Regions from separate parts of the Dorea sp. AM58-8 genome, predicted to be linked through region 1. Evidence: a T-box and tRNA genes for the amino acid it is inferred to sense, from the RefSeq annotation. Region 1 holds a T-box; the other holds one or more tRNA genes.
The links. A T-box is a leader RNA that pairs with one kind of tRNA and senses whether it is charged. The one in region 1 lies ahead of proS (proline--tRNA ligase), so its partner is inferred to be a tRNA-Pro.
Positions count from the first base shown of each region.

Region 1 (10,050 bases):
AACTCCATCTGCATCCATTGTCTTCATATATGGCTTACCTATATCATGGAGAAGCATCGTCAGACGTAAAATCCGATCCGGTCTTACCTCCAGCAGTGTATGCAGGATATGCTCGCCCACCGTGTACATATGATGAGCAGTCTCCTGCGTTGTCTCCATGGCGAGGTCAAATTCCGGCAAAAATTCTTTTGTAATGCCAAGCTTCCATGCCTCCCGCAGCAGATCCGGTCTTGACGAAGTCAATGTCTTCACCAGTTCTACCTGGATTCGTTCTGCACTAATCTTCCTAAGCGTCGGTGCCAGCAGCCGCATGCCTTCTCTGGTCTCATCTTCCAGTTCAAACCCAAGCTGCGCTGCGAAACGGATTCCTCGCAAGATACGAAGTGCGTCTTCTGAAAACCTCGCCTGTGCATTGCCTACACATCGGATGATGCCTGCTCTCAGATCATCCATACCGCCAAAGATATCTACAAGCCCCTCTTTTTCATTGTACGCCATCGCATTAATAGTAAAATCCCGGCGTAGCAGATCCTCTTGCAGATTGCGGACAAATATAACTTCTTTCGGATGACGGCTGTCTTCGTACTTGCCATCCACACGATAGGTTGTCACTTCAAAGCCTTCGTGATCGAGAAGCACCGTGATTGTTCCATGCTCGATCCCTGTATCAAATGTATGTGGGAATAATGCCTTTGTTTCCTCCGGCATCGCAGATGTCGTGATATCCCAATCCATTGGTTCCCTTCCGAGAAACGAATCCCTCACACACCCACCTACTGCATACGCTTCATAACCATGTTCCTGAAGTGTATGAATGATCTTATTTACTTTTTCAGGGATCTGTATTTCAACCATGTAACTTTTCCTCTCATTTCATCATATTTATTTCATTATAAAAGAAAAAGGCTGTTTTTTCAAACAGCCCTTTTCCCATAACATATCTTTGAATACGTTTTAGTATGATTTGCCCCAGTATGCCATATGTTTCGCCGGCTTACCACACCAGATACATTTGTCAGATACAAATTCTTCGTCTTCGATCAGACATCTGGTAGCTGCTCCGCCGGTTACATACTTCACTTCGCCTTCACATTCCGGATCTCCACACCAGCATGCCTTTACAAATCCACGTTTCTTAGTAAATTCTTCCTTCATCTCATCCAGATTGGTTGCTGTGTAAATATGAGTATCCAGGAAGTCTTTCGCTCTGTTATACATATCATTCTGGATAGTTTCCAGAATCTCACGTAATTTCACTGCGATCTCATCCATAGATACTACGATCTTCTCACGGTTATCACGACGTACAACTACAACCTGATTATTCTCAATATCCTTCGGTCCGATCTCGATACGTGTTGGGATACCAAGCATCTCCTGCTCAGAGAATTTCCATCCCGGACTCTTCTCAGAATCATCGATCTTCACTCTGTATCCGGCTTTCTTAAGTTCAGCAAACAGTTCATTTGCTTTGTCAAGCACGCCTTCCTTGTGCTGAGCGATCGGAATCACACGACATTCAACCGGTGCAAGATGCGGTGGTAATACAAGACCATCATCATCACCATGTACCATGATCAGCGCTCCGATACTTCTTGTAGATAATCCCCAGGAAGTCTCATATACACTGTGCAGCTGGTTATTCTTATCTACGTATTTAATATCAAATGCATCCGGGAATCCGTTACCGAAGAAGTGGCTGGTAGCAGACTGCAGTGCCTTACCATCATGCATCAGTGCTTCTACTGTATAAGTATCCTGTGCTCCGGCAAATTTCTCATGCTCTGCTTTTCTTCCTGACACATAAGGAATAGCCATAGTTTCTTTATAAAAATCTTCGTATACATGCCACATCTGAATAGTACGTTCTTCTGCTTCTTCATATGTTGCATGAATGGTATGTCCTTCCTGCCACAGGAACTCTCTGGAACGAAGGAATGGTCTTGTAGTCTTCTCCCAACGAAGAACGGAATTCCACTGATTCCATACCTTTGGAAGGTCTCTGTAAGACTTTACAGTTCTTGCCCACAGATCACAGAACAGAGTCTCTGATGTAGGACGAATACAAAGTCTCTCCTGAAGTCTCTCCATTCCACCGTGAGTTACCCATGCTACTTCCGGTGCGAATCCTTCAATATGATCTGCTTCTTTCTCTAATAATGATTCTGGAATCAACATTGGCAATGATACATTCTCTACACCTGTCTCTTTGAATCTTCTGTCAAGATCTGACTGAATCAGCTCCCAGATCGCATATCCGTTCGGCAGATAATTCAGACATCCCTTTACACTAGAGTAATCACAAAGCTCTGCCTCGCGTACTACATCTGTGTACCACTGTGCAAAATTCTCTTCTCTTGAAGTAATGTTCTTTACCATTTTTTCCTTAGCCATATCTCTTCTCCTTTTCTTTCTTCGCAGAGCCCTTGCTCCACTGCTTGTTGAGGGGGATTCCTTCGTGACTTTTGTTGTATAAAAACAAACGCCGAACACTTCTGTCCCCGCTAAGGGACCGAAATATTCGGCGGTACCACCCTAATTAACTGCATATATAGCTGCAGTTCTCTCTTCACATCGTTAACGCCAATGCATACGCTGTACTTTCATACAGAGGCTCCAAGGCAGGTTCACCGTCTCTCGGTTCGGAGATCTCTCAGCTAACAATCTCTTCTCTGTGGAACGTCCTCACGATTACTAGTCCTTTTCAACACCAACTCTGCTTTCTGTAACTATCATTACCGGCAGATATTTTCATTAAACGTAATTTTAATAGAAAGACAGATGTTTGTCAAGGGGTGAAGTGAGGATTAAATTCCAAGTTCTACTCTGGCTATACAAACCGCATACTCTCGGCAAATATCTTCTCATAATTCTCCGTCTCCGCAAGTTCAATATATTCCATTCGTTCAGCGAGCCCTTCCATCTCTTCCTTCACCTGTTCAGAGAGTAATGTCATATATGCACCGGTCTTGGATGAATTACCCACATAGATAATTTTATTCTCCACTTCTTTTGGCAGAATACCCGTTCCCGTTAATGATTCAGCCGGCAGATGTGCGCCAAACTGTCCTGCGATCATCACTTTATCCAGTTCTTCCATGCGAATCCCGGCTTTATTTAACAACGCCAGAAAGCCTGACAGAATCGCACCTTTTGCAAGCTGTACCTGTCTGATGTCTCCTTGTGTCACCACCAGTTCTGGTGCCTCGCATATCAAGAATTCTCTCTTTTTTCCGTTCATGCGTATCATCGGATAACGGTAATCTTCTTCAGGAATATTTTCTTTTTTGACAAATGCGCCATTTTTTCTGACAAGTCCTGTCCGGATCAGTTCTTTCAGCACTGCCAGAATTCCACTTCCGCAGATACCCACCGGTTCTTTTCCATCGATACAGGTAAACTCTACTCCATGCTCTGTGATCTTCACATCTTCGATAGCACCTTCTGCCGCCCGCATTCCACAACTGATATTCATACCTTCCAGTGCCGGTCCTGCCGCACAGGAACAACATAATAATCTGCCCTTCTGTGACAAAACGATCTCTCCGTTTGTTCCTATATCAATAAACAAAACATTCCCATTCTGTTTTTCCAATTCACATACATAGGCTCCTGCCACAATATCCGCACCGATAAACGCAGATACCTGCGGCAGACAATATACCAACGCACTGTTATCCATACCAGCGTGCAGACCGATCTCACCGGCACTGCGCTTCTGCGCTTCTAAAAACACCGGCTGATATGGGGAACGCCCGATACTTCTGGCGTCCGTTCCCAACAACATATGCATCATGGTACAGTTAGCTGCTATATCTATTTCCAGAATCTCTTCTGTTGAAATTCCTGCGTCCCTACACACCTGCGCAAGCATATCATTTACAGAATCTACGATTGCACATCTAAGGTGTTCAATTCCCTCTTCTGCATGCTCATATTCATAAGTGATCCGTGTCAGCACATCCAATCCAAAATGCTTCTGCGCATTGATCATAGATGCGGATGTAATCTCTCTTCCACTCGCCAGTTCTACCAGCGACGTAACAACTGTTGTCGTTCCGATATCAATTGCAACACCATATCCTCTGTCATGCTCATCACGAGTAAATTCTGGAACATATCCTTCTGTCAGAACTTTATGCTTCCGTTCTTTTTGCAGCAATTCAACCTGAATATCACCGGAAACACATGTCATACATGCCAGACGGATACCCTGCGTCAGTTCCTCCTGACTGAGTAATTTCTGTTCTGTCGCAGATACTTTCGACACCTCTCCATCTACAATTCGCACTTTGCATTTTCCACATATACCCGTTCCATTGCATGGGTTATCCACAAATGCTCCTGCCCGCAGTAATTCTGCCAACAGATTTGCACCTTCTTCGCAGTTTCTGACCGTCCCATCATTTACAATCACAATCCTAACCATCAGATTCCTCCACACTTGAAAGCAGTGCCTGAATATTGCGAAGCGGAGAACTCATGCCGAGTCCACACGCAGGTGACACAATATCAGAGCCACATTTTATGCAGTTTCCAGCCAGTCTCCTGACTGCTTCTTCACTGCCAAACTCTAACGTATAGGTACTGACATTTCCCATCAGCACACGGTCAGCCAGATTCTTTCTCGCATCCATCATCGGCACCGCTGAATCGAAACTCAATGCATTGCTGTGCACTTCACTTACTTCTTTGTATACATTCTTCATATGTCCGCAAATGTGCACGATCGTCTCCACATGCAGATCTGCCAGTCCGTCCAGCAGCTGATTAATATACCTCACTGCAAACTCTTTAAAAAATCGTGGCCCGAGAATCTCTCCGGTACCGCTTGGATCCGCGATTGTAATGGCATCTGCACCCGCTTCCACCTGCGCCCTGCCAAATGCGATCAGCTGCTCGGTCACAAAATTCATATACGCATGTGCCTCTGCATTTTTTTTGCGCAATTCTTTATAAAATACGACTGGCTCAATAACTGAACTCGCCGTACTGATTGGTCCAGTGAGATTACCGATGATCGGCATATCTTTCACTTCTTCTTTTAATATTCCGATTGCATCCAGCACTACCTTTGCACGGCCTTTCGTCAGATCGATCCCCGTCAGTTTCTTATAATCAGATACTGAATCAATCGCATATTTTACCACATGCGGTTCATATATCTGAGAACCAAGATCCACCCTCGCTCCCATTTCTTCCGCTTCAATAGTCATGCAGAATGGAACACCACAGTTTTCGAAACAGCCCTGCTCATATACTGCTTTCGCAAGATCCGCCATTTTCCTAGCATCCGTATGCGCCTCAGGAAGATAGATTCCCACCCGTTCCATCAACTCTGCCGTAACCATATTCATCATTCCACCCGGACAGATACACGGCGGACGATCTACGCGCTCTCCGTTCAGGCTCATTTTTAATCGTTTCTTTGGATTCACTTTTATTCCCTCTTATGCAATTGCCAGCAGACGTTTCGCTAATTTAACCGCTTCTACAGCTGTCGTTGAATATCCATCTGCACCAATCTTATCCGCATAATTCTGTGAAACCGGTCCGCCTCCGATCATAACTTTGACTTTGTCACGGAGTCCTTCCTTTTCCAGCAGATGAATAATTTCTTCCATTCCAGGCATGGTAGTTGTCATCAGCGTAGACAGGCAGATCAATTCCGCTTCTCTTTCCTTCGCGGTATCCACGAACTTCTGCAGCGGAACATCCCTGCCAAGATCGATCATTTCAAAACCTGCTGTTTCCAACATAATCTTGACCAGGTTCTTACCAATATCGTGAGTATCTCCTTCTACAACGCCAATCACACATTTATGCTTAACATCATTCTTTTCTTCCGGCAAATATGGACGGAGCACATTAATTCCTGCATACATGGCATCCGAGCAAAGAAGCAGATCTGTTACAAAATATTCCTCTTCCTCAAATAATTCGCTGGCCTGGTTCATTCCATCGATCAATCCCTGGTTAATCGCATCCAGTGCCGGATATCCCGCATCGATATATTCCTGCGCAGCCTCCGCCACATCATCCTCTTCCATTTCCAACACACCCTCTGAAAGACGTTTCAACAGTTCTTCCTTTGTGCTCATAAGCTTTTCCTCCCTCTGCTTAATAAAGCCTGATTTCTCTAAACTTTTTATTTTCCAATTGATAATCAATATTCTTAATGCACATCTGTCCTGCCACTGGAACTTGTCCGATCAATGATACACAAGCTTCGCCGTAACGCATCACTTCCGGCAATTCATGATCCACATAACAGGCTTTTTCTGTGCCGATCAGCGCAAGAGTAGTCTTCGGGCACAATAACAGCATTGCTTTTCCATCCAACAACTCTATAGCCTTTTTCAAAAAGTCATACGTAAAATCCATCACTACCTGTTCTGCCATCTTCGGTCCGAGAATATTCACCCCACCCGATGAATCTGCATAGCTGATCATATCCACACCATACTCAACAGCAATTTTAATATAGGTTAGTAATTCTCTTTCTATCTTTTGAAAGATATCCTGCATAAGTTCCGGCTGTTTGCGCATTGCCTTAAAGACATATTTCGGATCAATCAATACATTGAATATCGTAAACGGTCCGGAGATCATCAATGCCACATGCTCTCCCTGTTCCCGAAGTCTCTGACACGCTTTAAGCACCTCATAAATCCGGCCTTTTGAACAATCAATTTCCGGAAGTTCCAGTAATTCTGCCGCAGAGGTACAACAGTATTCCTTTGCCCGCGGACCCAAATTACCATCTCCCATATTAACAATGCCCCCCATCGCTTCTGCTTCTACTGTATGGCAGAACGGAAGCATGCAAAAAGCTGCTCCTTCTTTCTGCTTCATAGCATGTGCGATTTTCGCCATAGTATCCGCATGCATATAAGCATCCGGAAAGGACAGCTTCAAATCTTTTGTAATCTCCGTAGAAATACCGATTGCATTATCAAATGTACAACGAAAATCTGATATCATATATTCAACGCCTCCGGTATCTTTCCAAGCTTCGCTCCAGCACCATATTTCTGTGCCGCATATACATATGCATCCATATTTTCCTTCGGCGTTCCCATCGGCACCTGGCATCCCGTCATGAGCATAAACCCATTCGGACTGTCTGCTGCTTTTGCTATGGTCGTTCTCACTGCTTCAATCACGTCATCGATACTTCCATTCAACATCACGTCCACCGGTGGAATATTTCCTGACAGGAATACAGAGTCGCCAATCATACATTTTGCCTCTTCCATATCCTCACAGTTATCTATACTGAAATTATCAACACCTATTTTCTGAAGATCTTTCCATATTTTCTTTGTATGACCACATATATGTACAGATGGTTTTTCCCCTGTAATCTGTACAATCCCAGAAAACAATTTATCAAAATACGGTTGTGAATATTCAAGAAAATACTTATAACCCAAAACATCCGTACTAGTTACCGGATCTGATATTCCTACTGATCTGCTTCCCGTTTCTTCCACAAAAACCTTTACCCATTCCAAAGAAGAATCTACAGAGTATTGCAATAATTCATTCAGTTTCTCTGGATTTTTTCTCATATCACGCAATATTAATTCAACTGGTCTGATCGCAGATGCTGTCGTAATCGGTCCTGCCACATCCGTGCTAATACCCATTGTTGGAAAACGTTCCATCATACGTTTTCCATTTTCCAGCTTATTCATTAATATTGAATGACTATGCACATTCAATGGTTCTGAAAGATCAATGTTATCATAATTGTCCGCAACATATTTTTCGACATAATCTGTTTTATTTTCTGGATATTTCAAAATAGATCCTGCCGCCTCTCCTATTCCTCTCAATCCCATAGATATTGACAAACCGGTAAAACCATACTCTGCCTTTTTCCGTTCAATCATATTGCACCGTGCCTCAAATGAGCGACGCAGATCACCCTTTGAATATCCCCAGATTACTGCAAGTGCATCATCTGGTGCTAAAAATGCATACGGAATACAATCCACATCATTCCCTTTTAAATATTCTGCAATACGTTCATCCGGAGTCAGCTCCGGCTTCATAGCTTTTAATTCAGCATATAATTCTTCTTTTGTCATCAATACTCATTCCTGTTTCATTTTTCTATTTCATTTTTCTGTACACAACATTTCCAATTCCCTGAATACCTTCTACAAAAACAACCAGTATCAACGCAATTGTATACATTACTTCATAATTAAAGCTCTGATATCCATATGTAATAGCTGCGCTTCCGATTCCTCCTGCGCCCATAGTTCCTGCCATGGCAGTTGCTCCAAGAATTGATATTGTTGCCAAAATTATTCCAGATATGATCGCCGGAGCCGCCTCTGATATAATTACTTTAACTATCAGCTGTGTATCTGATATTCCAAATGATCTCATAGCTTCCACAAGCGCCGGATCCACTTCCTGCATAGCTCCTTCAATCAATTTCCCAATAAATGCCGTTGCCGAAACTGTCAACGGTACTACCGCTGCCTTTACTCCAATCGATGTTCCCATCACAGCCTTTGTAAACGGCATCAAAAACACCATTAGTATAATAAATGGAAAAGATCGAACTACATTTACCACAAATGCCATGAGTCTGTAAATAATCCGATTGGGATACATTCCATTTTCATTTGTCACTAACAAAATAATTGCTACCAGGAATCCCAACAGTGTGCCTGCAATTGTTGTAATGATTACCATTTCAAAAGTTGCCTCAAAAGCAGGAATCATAATCATTTTCCAGAAGTTTCCTGCATTAGGTCCAAATAATGTCTGCATACGCTCTCCCTACTTACGTCTGTAAAATGTAATCTTCTCTTCTGTAAAATATTTTTCTACTTTCGAAGCTTCAGATACATCCACATTAATCATTAATAAGCCAAGTTCCTTTTCTCTGTACATTTCCGTCTTGCCACCGCATATTTCATATTCAACATTAAGATCCTTAGCAAGATGATACAATATTTTTTTAGATTTATCATCATCTGATAATAATATCTGATAGTTTGCTCCATCTTTTAACTGCACCTCAGCTGTTTCTCCGAGAAATCTCCTCAATTCCGGCGGCTGTTGGATAAACAGGTCTTCCACAGCTCCACTGAGTACCAATTTCCCATTTTCTAACAGTGAAACTTTCTGACATACCTGACGAACGACTTCCATCTGATGAGTAACTACTACAATCGTAATTCCCAACTGTTCATTAATCTGCTTTAGCAAATCCAGTATTGATTTCGTTGTCACAGGATCCAACGCAGATGTTGCCTCATCACTTAACAAAATCTTAGGATTCATTGATAATGCCCTTGCGATTGCAACCCTTTGCTTCTGTCCACCAGAAAGTGAAGATGGTTTCTCGTTTAATTTATCAACAATACCAACAATTTCTGCAAGTTCCCTTACTCTGGTATCTATATCTGTTTTACTGTATTTCCAACATCTCATTGGAAATGCAATATTTTCATACACAGTTTTCCTCGATAAAAGCGGAAACTGCTGAAAGATCATACCAATATCTTTCTGAAATAATCTTATTTCTTTTTTATCTAACGAATTTACTTCTACGCCGTCCACTTTAATACTTCCGGCTGTATATTCTTCCAGTCTGTTAATACAACGAAGGAGTGTTGATTTTCCCGCACCACTTCTTCCAACCAGACCATAAATCTCTCCATCTTGTATCTGAAGATTAATATCAGTCAATACATTTAAATTCCCAAATGATTTTTTCAAATTAGTTATCTCTATCATTATTTTCTCCATAAACAAAAAATGCAGCATTATCTGCTGCATTTTTTCTTATTCTTACTCAGCTGGTTCAAAACCACTTGATGCTGGTACATTTGCTTTTGCAGCATCAGATGCATATGCGTCCATCATATCCTTTACCCAGTCTGCATCCTTATTTGCCTTCATAACACAAATGCCTTGTGCAAGGTCATTATTAACAAATTTCTTTAACAGATGTTCTGTCGGATCTACTCCGGCTTCAGCCATAGTATTAGATGTTCCAATAATAGCTGTGTAATCATCCAT
Region 1 is NZ_QSDM01000005.1:102,136-112,185, forward strand. Features, by position in the region: gene DXA18_RS05910 (CCA tRNA nucleotidyltransferase) at 1-855, opposite strand, end outside; gene proS (proline--tRNA ligase) at 955-2,394, opposite strand; T-box leader at 2,505-2,717, opposite strand; gene DXA18_RS05920 (ASKHA domain-containing protein) at 2,831-4,429, opposite strand; gene DXA18_RS05925 (methylcobamide:CoM methyltransferase MtbA) at 4,422-5,438, opposite strand; gene DXA18_RS05930 (corrinoid protein) at 5,451-6,101, opposite strand; gene DXA18_RS05935 (uroporphyrinogen decarboxylase family protein) at 6,121-6,984, opposite strand; gene DXA18_RS05940 (uroporphyrinogen decarboxylase family protein) at 6,981-8,096, opposite strand; gene DXA18_RS05945 (methionine ABC transporter permease) at 8,122-8,793, opposite strand; gene DXA18_RS05950 (methionine ABC transporter ATP-binding protein) at 8,803-9,765, opposite strand; gene DXA18_RS05955 (MetQ/NlpA family ABC transporter substrate-binding protein) at 9,820-10,050, opposite strand, start outside.

Region 2 (10,050 bases), on a different contig from region 1:
ACGTTACTGTGTAGAGTGGTTCCCGGAGAACGGTGCGTCTTATCCGGTCCGCGTATTTTTAATGAAGGATATCGTAACGGTAGGAATCGACACCACAGGTATTTCACTACATAAGCGAGGATATCGCGAGGTGTCTGGTAAAGCGCCGATTACAGAGACGCTGGCAGCAGCGCTGATCATGCTGACACCGTGGAGAAAAGACCGTATTCTGGTAGATCCGTTTTGTGGAAGCGGTACATTTCCGATTGAAGCGGCTATGATGGCGGCTAATATTGCTCCGGGTATGAATCGGTCATTTTTGTCTGAAAAATGGGATAATCTGATTGCTAAAAAGAATTGGTATGATGTGATCGATGAGGCCAATGATATGATCTGTGATGATGTAGAAGTGGACATTCAGGGATACGATGTGGATTCTTCTGTAATCAAGATTGCCAGAAGAAATGCAAGAGAGGCTGGAGTGGATCATCTGATCCATTTTCAGGAGAGGGATGTAAAGGATCTGAATCATCCGAAGAAATATGGATTTATTATTACGAACCCGCCGTACGGAGAACGTCTGGAAGATAAGAAGGATCTGCCAGATCTGTACCGTGCATTTGGCGAAAGCTTCAAGAGACTTGATTCCTGGTCTGCGTACATGATTACAAGCTACGATGATGCGGAACGGTATTTTGGGCGAAAAGCGGATAAGAACCGTAAGATCTATAATGGTATGTTGAAGACTTATTATTACCAGTTCCTGGGGCCAAAGCCACCGAAGCGGAAAGAAAAATAGATAATAATTATAGAAAGAATGGTTAAAGAAAGTTATGGGAAAGATAATATTTGCAACGGGAAATGCGCATAAAATGGTCGAAATCCGTATGATTCTTGCGGATCTTGGCATGGAGATTCTGTCACAGAAAGAGGCAGGGATCCAGGCTGATGTGGTAGAAGATGGAAGCACTTTTGAGGAAAATGCGATGATCAAGGCAACGGAGATTGCGAAGATTGCCCGTCAGATGCCAGAATATGCAGATGCTATTGTGATGGCAGACGATTCCGGATTGGAGATTGATTATCTGAATAAAGAGCCTGGTATCTATTCTGCACGTTATATGGGAAAAGATACTTCTTACGATATTAAAAATCAGGCACTTCTGGACCGATTGGACGGCGTAGAAGATGCGAAACGTACAGCACGCTTTGTGTGTGCCATTGCGGCTGCATTTCCGGATGGGAGTACAGAAGCAGTGCGTGGTACGATGGAAGGCATTATCGGACACGAGATTGCAGGAGAGAACGGATTTGGTTATGATCCAATCTTTTATTTACCGGAATATGGATGTACCAGTGCAGAACTTGCGCCGGAAAAGAAAAATGAACTTAGTCATCGTGGTGAAGGACTTCGGAAAATGCGCGCGGTCATTGAAGCACGTAATGCGGTTAAGTAGGTTAGTAATAGAAGGGACAGACTGTATATATGAAAATATTGATTGTTAGTGATACCCACAGATATCTGGGTAATCTGCAGACAGCACTGGAAGAGGAAGGACCGGTGGATATGTTGATTCATCTGGGGGACATCGAGCATCAGATGGCAGGTGTGATCCGGATGGCAGGATGTCCGGTACATATGATTGCAGGGAATAATGATTTTCTCTGTAACCTGCCGGAAGAGGAAGAATTTGAAATCGGCAGCTATCACGTATGGATCACGCATGGGCATCGATATGGCGTAAGCTTCGATACAGAAGAGATTAAGGAAGAAGCACGGATACTTGGCGCAGATATCGTAATGTTTGGCCATACGCATCGTCCGCATCTGGAGGAAGAGGAAGACCTTATCACGTTGAATCCGGGTAGTATGACCTATCCAAGACAGAGCGGCAGACAGCCGAGCTACATGGTAATGACATTAGACAAAGAGGGAAAGGCATCCTTTGAGATAAAGTATCTGTAAGAGCAGTGATGTGAATCGGGGTGAATGTGGGCAGGATGCCTGCGTTTACCTTGAAAAACTCCGAAAAAAATAAAAAATAAAAAAACTTAAAAAAGGTGTTGACATTTAGAAAAACATGCCATATAATACATATTGTGTCACGGAGATGACGCAACATAAAGAAAACATCGGGGTGTGGCTCAGCTTGGCTAGAGCGCTGGTTTGGGACCAGGAGGTCGCAGGTTCGAATCCTGTCACCCCGATACTTATGCGGGTGTAGTTCAATGGTAGAACACCAGCCTTCCAAGCTGGATACGTGGGTTCGATTCCCATCACCCGCTTTCTTAATCCGTAAAGGGTTAAGAATGTGAGTCTGTAGCTCAGCTGGATAGAGCAACGGCCTTCTAAGCCGTAGGTCGAGGGTTCGAATCCCCCCAGGCTCGTTGACACGTTCAAAACGGTCATACTTGATGAACGGGTCAGTCCCAGAACCTTGGCGTAATGAGCTGGTAGATGGACTTAATAGAATATGGTGGGTATAGTGCAGTTGGTTAACGCGTCGGATTGTGGTTCCGAAGATCGTGGGTTCGAGTCCCACTACCCACCCTTTTTTCTTTTAATGGCTATCGCCAAGCGGTAAGGCACAGGACTTTGACTCCTGCATTCGTTGGTTCGAATCCAACTAGCCCAGTTATTTAATAGGGGCGTGTAGCTCAGGTGGTAGAGCACTTGACTTTTAATCAAGTTGTCCGGGGTTCGAATCCCCGCACGCTCACTTAAAAGAAAGCGCACACTATAACAGGTGTGTGCTTATTTTTCTATTATTAGCTCTGTTGAATAAGAGTACAGAGCGTTGAATAGTTATATTGTATACGCGGATATGGCGGAATTGGCAGACGCGCCAGACTTAGGATCTGGTGTCACCGACGTGCAGGTTCAAGTCCTGTTATCCGCACTAGAAAACGCAGTATGAGAAGTGATTTTCCATACTGCGTTTTTTATGTGCTATCGTATTACAAATCTTCTTATCAGGCAACTGATCGCTCCTGCGATGCAGATCGGAAGCAGCTTCTGGCAGAGACTTCCATACACCATCAGGCCGCCCTGTAATCCTTCCAGTGCTTCCGGAGATACCGGGATCATGCTGTATAGAATATAGGACAGGAAAGAAGTAACACCAATGAAGAGGAAAGAGAATAAGCCTCGTCCGGTATCCTGGTTCTGCCCATTATGTCCTTGTTTGCCTCGTCCCATTAGTACCCAGAAGAAGGTAATGACTTCGTAAAAAATGAGGACTCCGGCGGTGCCGAGATATGCCATTAATATATAATTCTTCTCTTCCGTAATCAACAGAGGATTACCATATGTACTGCAATTTTTACCAAAAGTAGATGCCAGTAGACAGATGATCCCTGCAATCAGGATTAAGGTAGCTGCTTTTAATATCATATTCAGTATCTTGAAGATTAGTCGAGTACCGGTCTTGGCTGCTTTGGCAGCCGGTGATACGACATTTGGAAGACTGTGCTTTTTCTTGGACTTGTTAGAATCCTTTCGTTTGGACGACTTGGAATTGTTGCGTCTGTTGTCGTAGTCATCTTCATCATAATCGTCAATATCGTAGTCATCGTCGTCATCAAATTCATCATCATAGTAATAATCATCCGGCTCATTATCGTCTTCTATAAAACTGTTTTTCAGAAGATCATCCAAATCATCTTCATAGATTACTTCAAAATCATCATCAAAAAAATCCTGCGTATCGTTTTTTAGATTTTTACGTCTGTCTTTTATCTTTGCCATTATATAAATCCCCCTTATTCCAATCTATTTTAAAATGTGTATGCGCAAGACACAATAGATGTCACAGAATTTTCATGAAGACATAAGGAAATCTTCAGAAATGATGATTTTGGCAAATGTTTGTGGAAGTGCTGCGCGAATTGTCAGAAAAATATATTCTCTTGCGGTGATATGCTTGCGTAAACAGGGGAAACTGGTATAATGTTAGCATAAATGTGTAAATGTAGAGTTTTGTGAAAGACAGATCGCAGGAGGAAAGGCTTTGAAATATGATTTTACAACAGTGATCGACCGGCATGGAAAGGATTCGCTGGCATTAGATGGACTGGGAGGAGGAGACCATTTTTCGCCTGATTGGCCGAAAGAAGGATTTGATGTAATCCCGATGTGGGTAGCGGATATGAATTTTCCGACTGTACCGACGATTCAGGAAGCGATCATAGAACGGGCAAAGCATCCGATGTTTGGATATTATCGCCCGACAAAAGAATATTACCGGGCAATTATTGACTGGCAGAGAACACGCAACGGTGTGAAGGATCTGCAGGTACGGGATATCGGCTATGAAAATGGAGTGCTTGGTGGTGTGATCTCAGCGATCTCAGCATTTGCATCACCGGGAGACAGCATTCTGCTGCACAGCCCGACATATATGGGATTTACCAGATGTATTACCGAGAATGGTTTTCATATCATACATAGTCCGCTGAAGCAGGATGAAAATGGAGTAATGCGGATGGATTATGAAGATATGGATGATAAGCTTCGCAGATACCATATTCATGTGGCGGTCTTCTGCAGTCCGCACAATCCATGTGGACGCGTGTGGGAGCGAGAAGAGATTGAAAAAGCGATGGCAGTATATCGGAAGAATCAGTGTATTGTAATATCCGATGAGATTTGGTCTGATCTGACATTGAATGGTCATAAGCATACGCCGACACAATCTGTGAGCGAGGATGCAAAAAATCGAACGATCGCATTTTATGCGCCGAGCAAGACGTTCAATCTTGCAGGACTGATCGGAAGTTATCATATTATTTATAATCCATTTCTGAGGGATCTGGTACAGAACAAAGCCAGCAAGTCGCAGTATAATGAGATGAACGTATTGTCTATGCATGCTTTGATCGGAGCTTATCAGCCGGAAGGAGCAGAGTGGGTGGAGGAACTCAGGAAGGTACTCACAGAGAATACGGAGTATGCGTGTGAACATATCTGGCAGAATTATCCAGGTGTGAGAGTGAACCGACCGGAAGGAACTTATATGCTGTTTCTGGATTTGAGTGAATGGTGTGAGACGAATGGGCAGACACTGGATGAAGTGATGAAGCCGGCTGGGATGTGGGCGTGGCATGGCAGGATGGAAGACCGTTTCATGGTCCATGTGCGATCCGGATGAATCTGGCACTTCCAATGAGCAGAGTGCAGGAAGCATTTGACAGACTGGACAAGTATGTGTTTGCAGTAAAATGACAGGAGGACGATAGATGCTTCAGGGAATTGAACAGATATTTGATAATATTACAGAGATGATTACGGGATTAAAACGGACGACATATCAGGAAAAGTTTAAAACATTTCAGGCAGAATACGGATACTATTTTGAGGAAATGAGTGCTTATATGAAGGAAACAGAGAATCATGAAGCGGCGGCAGAGGCGGTTGGTATCCGTCTGATGCATGCGGCAGAGAAAAAATGTGGTAACAGACGTGGTAAGCTGGATGGAAGGACGCGATCAGAACTCAGTCTTTTTATGGTGTATTACATATTTCCTTCTATATTAAAGCAGGGAGGCGATATGGAGACACTCGCAGAGGGAGTGCTGAAAGTGAGCAGAAAGACGCTTCGTAATAAAGAGCTTCAATGTGCAGATTATGACACAATCTATTATGGATTCAGTGATAAAATTCTGGGTTTTATTACCCGGAGAAAATAATAACAGGGTTTTGAACCCAGATAACATCAATACGAATTGGAGGAAGACAAGATGGCAGAAAATAAGAAGATCCCTTACAAAATTTATCTGGAAGAGAGTGAGATGCCAACACAGTGGTACAATGTGCGTGCAGATATGAAGAATAAACCGGCACCACTGTTAAATCCAGCTACCTTGGAGCCGATGAAGCCGGAAGAACTGGAGCATGTGTTCTGTAAAGAGCTGGTACAGCAGGAGTTGGATGATACGACACCGTATTTCGATATTCCACAGGAGATTCGGGATTTCTATAAGATGTACCGTCCGTCACCATTGGTTCGTGCGTATTGTCTGGAAAAAGCACTGGATACGCCGGCGAAGATTTATTACAAATTTGAGGGAAATAACACATCAGGAAGTCATAAGTTGAATTCTGCGATCGCGCAGGCATATTATGCAAAGAAGCAAGGATTGAAAGGTGTAACTACCGAGACAGGAGCCGGACAGTGGGGAACCGCGCTTTCCATGGCTTGTTCTTATTTTGACCTGGACTGTCGTGTCTATATGGTAAAATGTTCTTACGAACAGAAGCCGTTCAGACGTGAAGTTATGCGTACATACGGTGCACAGGTTACACCGTCTCCGTCTGAGACAACTGCTGTAGGACGTAAGATTCTGGAAGCACATCCAGGCACAACAGGAAGTCTTGGCTGTGCAATATCGGAAGCTGTAGAAGATGCTACCACGCACGAAGGATACCGTTACGTGTTGGGATCTGTATTGTCGCAGGTACTTCTCCATCAGACAGTGATCGGCCTGGAGACAAAAGCAGCATTAGACAAATACGGCATCAAACCGGATATGATCATTGGCTGTGCCGGTGGTGGATCTAACCTTGGCGGACTGATCTCACCATTTGTAGGTGAGAAGCTGCGAGGTGAGGCAGATTACCGCATTATCGCAGTAGAGCCGGCAAGCTGTCCAAGTCTTACCCGTGGTAAATACGCATATGATTTCTGTGATACCGGAATGGTATGCCCGCTGGCGAAAATGTATACGCTTGGCAGCGGATTTATCCCGTCACCGAATCACGCTGGCGGACTTCGCTATCATGGCATGAGTTCTATCGTATCACAGCTTTATGATGATAAACTTCTGGAAGCTGTATCAATAGAACAGACAAGCGTATTCGAAGCGGCAGAGAGATTTGCAAGAGTCGAAGGTATCCTGCCTGCACCGGAAAGCAGTCATGCGATTAAGGTGGCAATTGATGAAGCATTGAAGTGCAAAGAGACCGGAGAAGAGAAGACTATCGTATTTGGTCTGACCGGAACAGGATACTTTGATATGGTAGCATATGGTAAATACAATGACGGTGAGATGTCGGACTATATCCCGACTGATGAAGATCTGGCAGTAGGATTTGCAGGACTTCCGAAAGTAGACAAGTAAAAGGCAGCATAGGAGAGAACAAGCATGATTAATAAACTTACTTATATAGAAAGTACAGGAGTGAATCCATATAAGAATCTGGCAATGGAAGAGTATCTGTTTTCCCATTGTGGAGAGGATGAGGCGATTCTTTACCTCTGGCAGAACCAGCATACAATTGTAATCGGACGAAACCAGAATGCATGGAAAGAGTGTCAGATCAGCCGGATCGAAGAAGATGGTGCAGTGATCGCAAGGCGGTTATCCGGGGGTGGTGCAGTATTTCACGATCTGGGTAATCTGAACTTTACATTTCTGGTAAGCAAAGAGAATTACGATCTGAAAAAACAGTTAGACGTAATCCTGAAAGCGGTACAGAAGCTTGGCGTTCATGCAGAGGCATCCGGAAGAAATGATATTCTGGTGGATGGCAAGAAGTTCTCCGGCAATGCATTTCACGAGCACAGAGGACGCCGGTATCATCACGGTACACTGATGGTAAATGTCAAATTGGATGAGCTGAACAAATATTTAAATGTATCGAAGAAAAAGCTGGAATCCAAGGGAATTGCATCGGTACGTTCCAGAGTGACCAATCTGTTAGAGTATAATCCGGAGCTGACAATTGATGCTCTTAAGAAAGCACTTCGTGAAACCTTTGAAGAAGTATACGGATACGAAAGCAAAGAAATCAAAGAGACAGATCTTGACCAGAAAGAAGTAGATACATTATATGACAAATATTCTTCATGGGAGTGGATTTACGGAAGAGAATTTGAATTCCAGTATGAAGTATCCGAACGATTCGACTGGGGACAGATAGACATGCAGTTCCAGGTAGATAGCGGCATGGTGGTAGATGTAGCTGTATATTCAGATTCCCTGAAGCCGGATGTAATAGGTCAGATTCCGGAGCAGTTAAAGGATCAGAAATATAATAACCAGCTCATGGCAGATCGTATCGGAAGACTGCACAGTGAAGATGAGCAGGAAGAAAAGATGTTCCGGGATATCGAAGGATGGATCCGGAAGGTAGAGCTGTAAAGATAAGTAGCGGCAAGAGGTCTGCTGCTTGTGAAGAATGGATGAGAAACCGCCGTATTTGTGGAAAACAAACCATAGATACGGCGGTATTTATATATAAGATGTTAGGGCAAAAATCAGGCTTGATTATTATATTACCGAAAAATGGTAATATTTAAATAAATGTTAAAAATAAAATCTTTAATTTTACATAAAAACAACTTGCGATTCTTATGTACACGTGATATTGTATGTGTACAAAGATTACGTCGTATATTTTAATCAAAGTAACTTCAAGAAATTTTCCGGCATCAAGGTCAGATGTTCCGACATTTCCAGGATGAAAACAAAAGAAAGACACAAAACTGTAGAAATAGGGATGCTATACTATTTTCAAGATGAATCATTTGTGATATGATAAATGCAAGAAAATATTCCTTTCTATAGAGGTGTCGAAGAGAGGAGTATTGTATGAATAGTATAGGATTATGTGAAAACCAGAATGATTTTATTATGCTTCCCAAGGTGGATTTTTGCTTCAAAGAAATGATGCAGAATGAAAAGGTGAGGCAGGGGCTGATATCTGCATTGTTAGATGTATCACCAGAAGAAATCGGCAAGACTACATTATTGCCTACAGTTTTAAGGAAAGAATTTAAAGAAGATAAGTACGGCATATTGGATGTTCGAGTTCAGCTTATTGATGGGACGCAGACGGATCTGGAGATGCAGGTAGAACCTTTTACATACTAGGTGAACCGGATTCTGTTTTACTGGTCGAAAATGTATATCGATCAGATCGAATCAGGAAAGGGATATGATGAACTTCAGAAATGCGTTCATGTAAGTATTCTTGCTTATGAACATTTTAAGGATGACGAGAACTGTTATCATAAAATCGGACTGCGTGATATGGCTACAGGAGAGCAGTATAGTGATCTGTTGGAGTTACATTTTCTGGAGATTACGAAAGTACCACCGGTAATGGCAGATGAAAAACCGATCGTCCAGTGGATCAGATTCCTTGGTGGAAGCAACAGGGAGGAATTAAAAGCTATGAGTGAACGGAATGAGTATATTCAATGTGCATATGAAGAATTGGAACGACTGAGCCTGGATAAACAGAAACGATTAGAATACGAGACAAGACAGAAGAATATCAGAGACTATAACAGTCAGATGAAGAGTGCGCGAATCCAAGGAGAAGAAATAGGAATGCAGAAGGGAAAACAACAGGCCGAAGAGCAAATTTTAGCTTTGGGGAAAGCGTTGCAACGGGTGGGACGTTCAGAAGAAGCTATTAAAGCAATGACGGATGAGAAGTATTTGAAAAAATTGCTAAAAGAATTTGGCGTTTTGTGATATTTGAGTTCGAAATGCTAGAGTATATCAAACATTTATTTTTGGATATGAAGAGTAACTAGTATTGTTAGATTAAATTATTGATATCTGGGAAATGAGGGAGAAAGCAAAATGTTTTAAAATTGAATAGAATACCAAAAGAAACTGCTGCTTTACAGGTTGTTTTGTAAAGCAACAGTTCTTTTGGTTGATAGATATGGATAACATCCTGATGGATTTAAGTGAAATCACTGGTTGAAGGTGATTAAACTTCTTCATCTACTACGATTAATTCGGTGTGTCCGTCATTGGCTTCCTTTATATAACGGAAGTCAGGTGTTTTGTTAGTAATCACGGTCGAGATATCCTTCATTTCAGCAATGGTGTGAAGTGAAATCTTGTCAAACTTATTATGGTCTACGAGAAGTACGGAATTTCCGCTGATCTGAATGGCAACTTTTTTGACATCGCCCTCCACCTCGCTGGAATTGGTAATACCATGTGAGATAGCAATGCCATTGCAGCTCATAAAAGCAATATTAGCGTTCAGACCTTTGAGCTGGTTGATAGACTGAATTCCGCTGTAGGACATGGTGCCACGATTCAGCA
Region 2 is NZ_QSDM01000002.1:13,280-23,329, forward strand. Features, by position in the region: gene DXA18_RS01645 (THUMP domain-containing class I SAM-dependent RNA methyltransferase) at 1-778, shown strand, start outside; gene rdgB (RdgB/HAM1 family non-canonical purine NTP pyrophosphatase) at 813-1,436, shown strand; gene DXA18_RS01655 (metallophosphoesterase family protein) at 1,466-1,945, shown strand; tRNA gene DXA18_RS01660 (tRNA-Pro) at 2,114-2,187, shown strand; tRNA gene DXA18_RS01665 (tRNA-Gly) at 2,195-2,265, shown strand; tRNA gene DXA18_RS01670 (tRNA-Arg) at 2,294-2,367, shown strand; tRNA gene DXA18_RS01675 (tRNA-His) at 2,457-2,530, shown strand; tRNA gene DXA18_RS01680 (tRNA-Gln) at 2,544-2,612, shown strand; tRNA gene DXA18_RS01685 (tRNA-Lys) at 2,627-2,699, shown strand; tRNA gene DXA18_RS01690 (tRNA-Leu) at 2,799-2,879, shown strand; gene DXA18_RS01695 (hypothetical protein) at 2,930-3,727, opposite strand; partial or broken gene DXA18_RS01700 (MalY/PatB family protein) at 3,990-5,203, shown strand; gene DXA18_RS01705 (hypothetical protein) at 5,218-5,667, shown strand; gene DXA18_RS01710 (TrpB-like pyridoxal phosphate-dependent enzyme) at 5,719-7,098, shown strand; gene DXA18_RS01715 (lipoate--protein ligase) at 7,123-8,121, shown strand; gene DXA18_RS01720 (hypothetical protein) at 8,097-8,279, shown strand; partial or broken gene DXA18_RS01725 (Rpn family recombination-promoting nuclease/putative transposase) at 8,614-9,462, shown strand; gene DXA18_RS01730 (DeoR/GlpR family DNA-binding transcription regulator) at 9,707-10,050, opposite strand, start outside.
Region 2: it encodes a tRNA-Pro, which carries the amino acid that the T-box ahead of proS (proline--tRNA ligase) is inferred to sense. The anticodon was not compared.